DNA from 2 places in the Bacillus sp. D386 genome. Region 1 is predicted to be linked to the other one. Evidence: riboswitches for the same ligand, from Rfam matches in the RefSeq annotation. Region 1 holds a riboswitch; the other holds the start of a gene.
The links. A riboswitch is a leader RNA that binds a small molecule or an ion and turns the genes downstream of it on or off. The one in region 1 is predicted to bind glycine.
Positions count from the first base shown of each region.

Region 1 (3,918 bases):
ATGGCAAAACTGCAGGTTAATTCCTTCTCCACCTGCTTCTGTAGCAATTAAGACTTGTGCTTGTTTTTCGAACAGTTCTTTCATCCAGTCCTTCTTACTACGTTTAAATCCGCCGCGGAATGGAACAGAAGTGATTCCATTTTGCTTAAGAAACCACTGCAAATATAATTGCGTGGCTCGATACTCGGTAAAAATGATAACCTTATCTTTTATAGAATGAATCAATTCAAGCGCTTTTTTCGCTTTTGAATTGCAATCAACCAGTTCGACCAGGTTGATAAGGTTATGTATGGCTTCCTTAAAGCTTAGTCCGGCATCCGGGTTTCGATCGAGCATATTTTTTAACGTAAAGTAGACGGCTTCCCTGCTGCTGCATGCCTCACGCTGAAGGATTAAAGAAGAAAATGTACTCCCGATACCCTCCGGCAATTCTTTCCTAAATGAAGAAACTCCATCATATAGATCCTGTTCCTTTTCGGTGAAATCTATAAAAATTGTTTCAACCTTTCTTTTTGTCCACTCAATGCCGGTATCCTGGCGTTTATTTCGAATCATCACCATATTAACCAATTCTTTTAAATAAGCATCATCCTTTAATGAACGTTTCTTAGCAGAAAAGCGTTCATTAAATTTGGCATAGCTTCCTAAATGCCCTGGCTTAAGCAATGATACAAGATAAAAAATTTCTTCTAGCTTGTTTTGAATAGGGGTTGCCGTTAACAGTAGACAGAACTTTCTCTGGACTTTTTGTACAAACTCATAGTTTTTGGTTTTATTGTTTTTTAACTTGTGAGCCTCATCTATGATGACAATGTCATAGGTTTGTTCGAGTATGGCAGAACGATGAGGCTCTCGTTTAGCAGTATCTATGGAAGTGATTATACATTCAGAATCCCACCCATACCCCTTTCTGTATATGACAGCTGGTATGTGAAACTTCTGATTAAGCTCCTGTGCCCATTGAGATACGAGAGAGGCTGGGACTAGTATTAGTATTTTGCTTGCCAGGCCCCGAATCATATATTCCTTTAAGATCAGACCGGCCTCTATTGTTTTACCAAGACCTACTTCATCAGCTAATATGGCTTTACCATTCATTCTTTCAATGACTTCGGTAGCAGCTTCGAGCTGATGGGTTAAAGGTGTAAATCCTGATAAATGCTTTGGTGCAAGGAGGCCGTTGAAATCTGGAATCAGATTATGCTTTTCGGCATCCAATCCGAGTTTAAAAAGGGAGTAGCTGCACCAGGGGCCATCCTCCATAATCTTTTCCTCAAGCTCCTTTTCCCAATCTTCATCAAAATAGACCTTTGGTGTTAAACTCAATGTGAATCCCAACTTTCTTTATTTAAGCTAGTTAGATAAATGCTTGATTGTAATTTAACTAAATTCAATAGAATTCTCTTACCTTATATAGGTATAGGTGGTGTCATTAATTTCTAAACAATAGTAGGAGTTTAATCTCCGGCTAAAATCTGATTAAATGCTTTATGCGGATGGCAGAAAATTATAAGGAATTTATTCAGTGACGCCTAAACAATTTTTTTGCCCCAATAAAGCTGAGGTGTTACTGATATTTTTTTAGTTTCCAATCATTCATCGAGATAACGTAAATGTTGCCACCTGATAATTGTTGATGGTAGGATATAAATGTAAGACTATTTAGAAAACGGCTTATCTCTTGCTTTTTGTTTAGTATGACCAATTTACATAATTATATGAGCGAATGAAGGCAAGGGGAGAGACCGTATTTGCGGCACCGAAGGAGCAAATGGTGAATCCATGAATCTCTCAGGTACAGAGACTCTTGCTGGACGCATCTCTGGAGAGCGCTTCCTTTATTGTGAAGCCACCCAAGAGGAAACGCCGAAGTACGTTACCCGGCGGTAAACTTTCAGGTATCAGGACAGAGCCCCCCTAATAAGGGAGGTTTCTGTCCTTTTTTTCGTGGATCGCTGAAGGATATATCGCTTCGGTCAAATGTGGAAAAGCGGCGTTTTACTTAATAAGTTAACAAGCAATCATTTAAATGGCATAACAAGCAAGAGAATCCGTATAAAACGAATATTTTAGGAGGGTAAGGATGGGAGAATTAAAGCAGACTCCGCTGATCAGTGTGTACAGGGAGTACGGAGGAAAAACAATTGATTTTGGCGGCTGGGAATTGCCTGTCCAATTTTCGGGCATTAAACAGGAGCATGAATCAGTGCGTACAAAAGCAGGCCTCTTTGATGTATCACATATGGGCGAATTCATGATTAAGGGTGCTGGGTCTTTACCATTTTTGCAGCTGATGATGACCAACGATGTCAGTAAGCTGAAAACGGGCCGGGCACAGTATACTGCTATGTGCTATGAGAATGGCGGAACGGTTGATGACCTGATTATTTATAAAAAAGGTGAAGATGATTATTTGTTAGTTGTGAACGCATCTAATATTGATAAAGATTTTGAGTGGTTAAAAAAGCATGCGAGCGAAGATGTAGAACTAAAAAATATATCGGAACAAATAGGGCAATTGGCATTACAGGGACCGCTTGCAGCTGATATATTACAGAACCTTGCAGAGGAAGTAGATCTCAATACCATTGGTTTCTTTGCTTTTCGTGAAGATGTCATGATAAATGGCATTAGTGTACTTGTTTCAAGAACTGGCTACACCGGTGAAGATGGATTTGAATTGTACTGTAAGAGCGAAGATACAGTGAAGCTTTGGAAAGATCTTTTAGAATTCGGTAAGGATAAGGGATTGGTTCCATGTGGACTTGGGGCAAGAGATACGCTTCGGTTTGAAGCAAAACTTCCTTTATATGGCCAAGAGTTATCTCCAGAGATTACACCTATCGAAGCGGGGATTGGGTTCGCTGTAAAAACCGATAAAGAACATTTTATTGGTAAGGAAGTTTTAAAGGAACAGAAGGAAAATAGCGCCCCTAGAAAGCTTGTCGGAATCGAAATGATTGACCGCGGTATTCCGAGACATGGGTACCCGGTTTTCGTTAAGGATGAAAACATCGGGGAAGTGACCACTGGAACACAATCCCCAACCTTAAAGAAAAACGTAGGCCTTGTCCTGATTAATGTAGAATTCGCTAACCTTGATGAGGTAGTCGAGGTTGAGATACGGGGAAAAAGATTAAAGGCGAAAATTGTTAGTACTCCATTTTATAAACGCACTCAGGCAGGAGGAGTAAAAAAATGAAGCATCGTTATTTACCAATGACAGAGCAGGATACTGAACAGATGTTAACAGCGATTGGTGTAGAATCAATCGATGACTTATTTTCTGATATACCTGAAAAAGTAAGGTTTAAGGGTGAATACAAGCTAAAAAAAGCAAAGTCTGAATCAGCACTTCTGAAAGAATTAACTGAGCTGGCCGAGAAAAATGCCAATCTCAGGACCCATAGTTCTTTTCTTGGAGCGGGAGTATATGACCATTACATGCCAGTCATCGTTGATCACGTTATCTCAAGATCAGAGTTTTATACCGCTTATACACCGTATCAACCGGAGATTTCCCAGGGAGAATTGCAGGCTATTTTTGAATTTCAAACGATGATTTGTGAACTGACCGGAATGGATGTGGCGAACTCCTCCATGTATGATGGGGGAACTGCTCTGGCCGAGGCAGCCATGCTCTCAGCAGGACATACACGTCGTAAGAAACTGCTTGTTTCAGAGACAGTGCACCCGGAATCACGGGCTGTTTTATCCACTTATGCAAAAGGCCAATATCTTGAGCTTGAAGTTGTCCCCTGTAAAAATGGAGTGACGGATACAGAACAATTGGCGGGTATGATGACTGATGAGGTAGCTGGTTTTATTACTCAATATCCAAACTTCTTTGGCCGAATCGAAAACTTAGCTGAAATTGAACAAATTGTTCATGAACATAAAGGAATGTTAATTGTTTCA
Region 1 is NZ_VEMV01000005.1:279,882-283,799, reverse strand. Features, by position in the region: gene FHY45_RS16290 (DEAD/DEAH box helicase) at 1-1,263, opposite strand, end outside; glycine riboswitch at 1,727-1,817, shown strand; glycine riboswitch at 1,821-1,912, shown strand; gene gcvT (glycine cleavage system aminomethyltransferase GcvT) at 2,084-3,202, shown strand; gene gcvPA (aminomethyl-transferring glycine dehydrogenase subunit GcvPA) at 3,199-3,918, shown strand, end outside.

Region 2 (3,918 bases), on a different contig from region 1:
GGCGAAAGGAATTCATTTTAGAAATTAAAAAGGCTACAATGACAATAATGCCTACCTTTTCAAGCATAATTGGGACTAAATCTAACATAGCCATCTCCCCTGGTTAGCGAACTTTCCATCCTCTTCTATAATTGTTAATTCTCCCTTTATTATATTTGAAAAATTAAGAAAAACAAAAAGATAGCCCTTTCATTACTATTGTTATATTAAATGCACACTTCTATTATAGTTTCATCCTTTAAATCCCTTGACACAGTTTACAATGAAATTATATTCTTGACTCTGTGACTCTATTAAAATTCATTTTTATTCACAGCTCTGCTCTCCGTTTTGCAATAGCAGCAGTAACGTCTTCTCACTTGAGTAAACGATTCTGTATGTCTTGTTATACGGGGTTCAGAAAGCTTATTAAACTTCAACAAGGAGAATCGTTATGTGGTTTATTTTTTCACTACTAACAGCTTTAGCATGGGGTGGTGCTGACCTATTTTATAAAAAGGGATCAGACAGCAATGACAAGTACAGCCATATTAAAATTATCATCATGGTTGGTCTTGTCATGGGAATTCATGCAACAGCCTATATGATTATAAAAGATATACAGTTCAATCCAATGGAGATGATTCATTATTTACCAGTATCTTCTTTATACATCCTTTCCATGGCATTTGGGTATATTGGTTTGCGCTATATTGAATTGTCTATCGCCTCACCAATACAGAATTCCTCAGGTGTCGTAACAAGCATTCTGCTCTTCATCTTTTTCACTCATGAGCTAAGTATCATTGAAGTACTTGGGATTATCATCATCACTCTTGGGATTGTGGGGATAGCCGTTCTGGAAAAAAGAGCAGAAGATGAAGCTCGTCGACTGAATTCTGAGCATATCGATAAAAAATACCAAATTGGTTTCTTGGCTATTATCTTCCCAATTTTATATTGCATTATTGATGGACTTGCTACATTTGCGGATGCCATCTATCTGGATGAATTGAATTTAATCAGCGAAAATTCAGCTTTGCTTGCGTATGAATATACCTTTTTCCTATGCGCTGCCGTATGTTTTATCTATCTTCGCTTTATTAAGAAGGAATCCTTCCATGTATTTAAAGAGCGCGATAAAGGGATAGCTGCTATTTTGGAAACGATTGGTCAATTTTTCTACGTATTTGCCATGGCATCAGGCTATGCAATTATCGCAGCACCATTGATTGCTTCTTACAGTATCTTTTCAATTATCCTGTCACGAATCTTCCTAAAAGAGAAGCTGACTAAAAAACAATACATGATCATCGCAGTTGTTATCTTCGGTATTATCCTGCTGGGGATAGCGGATGAACTCTAAATTTGAATTTGCCTTTTAATAATGTAGATTAAAGACCAAATCCCTTATGGATTTGGTCTTTTTTTCAGAATGAATTGTGCTACTGCTAAGATAAACATGAAAAAGAGAGCTTTCGATTCTGGCCTTCCCCTTAACCTCACTGCCATGCTTATATATCTGAAGGAATACTCCTCAAGATGTTTAAATTAGTAAACAAAAAAAGAGAGAGACCTAGTACCTTTCTTTACTATTTAATACTTATTGTAATGGTTTATCAGAACTGAAGCTTGTTTAGTATCATTAATTGATTGTTCAAAAGCATATGGGTTAAATATATTTCAAGTAAATCTTGGTCTCTTCCATATGCTTCAACAAATCATTTAATTACATGTACTTAGTTTGACAACATAATAATTTAGTGATAGCATTTTTTCCATAACATTTTTTCAGAATTATGTTAATAAGGTAACATACTCTGATAATTGATAATTTAATATAGCACGCTTTGATCGCTGTGGATAAAACTATGGCGGGAGCAGCTTCTGGAGAGACTGTATTTATACAGCGCCGAAGGATTCACAATCTCAGGCAAAAGGACAGAATGGTAACGATTTTTGTTATTCTTGCCCTTTTAGAGATTGGAGACAACCAATCTCTTTTTTTATTTTCCAATATCAATAGTGAGGTGAGACATAGTATCTAAATCAAGCGAGAAAAATGATAAATATCTATTTTACTAGGTGCCTGTTTTAGACATCTAAGATTAAACGGGGGCATGCAACTTGGCTAAGCAAGAGTTAAAAAGGGATTTAAAAAATCGTCATGTACAATTAATAGCAATTGGGGGCACAATTGGAACCGGCTTATTTTTAGGCTCCGGAAAATCCATTCATTTAGCCGGTCCATCCATCTTATTTTCTTATCTGATTATCGGAGTAGCTCTATTTTTTGTTATGAGAGCACTGGGTGAATTACTTTTATCCAATACAAATCATACATCATTTATCGATTTCGCAGCTGAATATTTGGGTCCATGGGCTGGATTTGTGACTGGCTGGACGTATTGGTTCTGCTGGATTATGACAGCCATGGCTGATATTATCGCTGTTGGTTTATATACACAATACTGGTTTGATATCCCGCAATGGGTGCCTGCCATCATCTGTTTAGTAATTCTATTAGGATTAAATCTATTAACCGTCAAACTGTTTGGTGAGTTGGAATTCTGGTTTGCGATTATTAAAGTCGTCACTATTGTTGCACTAATTGTCGTAGGAATCGTACTGCTTGTGATTGGATTTGAAACAGATAGCGGAACTGTTTCTGTTTCTAACCTTTGGAATCATGGCGGCATGTTCCCGAATGGAATATCAGGGTTCTTACTATCACTGCAAATGGTTGTCTTCTCCTTCGTCGGAGTTGAACTTATTGGTGTATCTGCTGCTGAAACAGCTAATCCACGAAAAAACATTCCATCTGCTATCAACAAAATACCGGTACGGATTTTACTGTTTTATGTAGGTGCCTTATTTGTTATTTTATGCATCAATCCTTGGGATCAATTAAGTGCGACAAGCAGCCCATTTGTAGGTGTCTTCGCCTTAATCGGGATTCCAATGGCGGCAGGTATTATCAACTTTGTTGTATTAACATCGGCAGCCTCTGCTGCAAACAGCGGTTTATTCTCAACCAGCCGGATAATGTACAACTTAAGCAATCATAATGAAGCACCAAAAAAACTTGGCAAATTAAATAAACACCATGTACCGAGCAATGCATTATTAACTTCTACTATTGTAGTTTCTGTCGGTGCACTGCTTAGCAAGCTGATACCAGAGCAGGCCTTTACAATCGTCACAACAATCAGCGCCATCTGTTTCATTTGGGTATGGAGCATTATTTTAATCTCGCATATCAAATATGTAAAAACAAGACCTGATTTAAGAGCTAAATCTACATTCAAAGCTCCATTAACACCAGCTATAAATTATGTAATCCTAGGTATGTTTGCTTTCATACTGATTGTAATGCTCATTGCTGCGGAAACACGCTTAGCAATGCTGCTTACACCATTATGGTTTGTCTTATTGTTCATTTTATATAACTATCATAAAAAGAAGAGATTATGATAATAGAGCAAAAGCAAAAATAATAATGCACTCCAGTTGTTAGATTACACTTAACAATTGGAGTGCATTTTTTTCTATAGTATTCTATGGTTGAATGAAAACTTAGTACAGCTCGGTACCGAATTGAGCAAAATAGTTTCAATAAACTATTTCCTTTATTTATGATTCTCAAGTTGCTCTTTCTTCTGAGGTATTTTTACTGTGAAAGGCTCAAGCTCCACTGTATCTAAAAATGAGTTAAAATCAAATTGCAGAATGGCATGATCCATTTCAAAATTGGTGATTTTTTGAACCATATCCCCTTCATACACAACTTCTCCACTTAAATCAAATACTGATTGAAAATGCATTGTATCTTTATTAAGGACTTCAACATGATTCCGATGTATATAAAATGGCCAATCATCATCCAAATCAATCCGTGGGTCTATTATATTAAACTGATAACCTAAATTATGCAGTAAA
Region 2 is NZ_VEMV01000006.1:123,409-127,326, forward strand. Features, by position in the region: gene FHY45_RS17925 (sensor histidine kinase) at 1-88, opposite strand, end outside; gene FHY45_RS17930 (DMT family transporter) at 434-1,345, shown strand; glycine riboswitch at 1,857-1,934, shown strand; gene FHY45_RS17935 (amino acid permease) at 2,107-3,453, shown strand; gene FHY45_RS17940 (DUF4179 domain-containing protein) at 3,609-3,918, opposite strand, start outside.
Region 2: it holds a riboswitch for glycine, as region 1 does, so the genes downstream of both, FHY45_RS17935 (amino acid permease) here and gcvT (glycine cleavage system aminomethyltransferase GcvT) in region 1, are expected to answer to the same signal.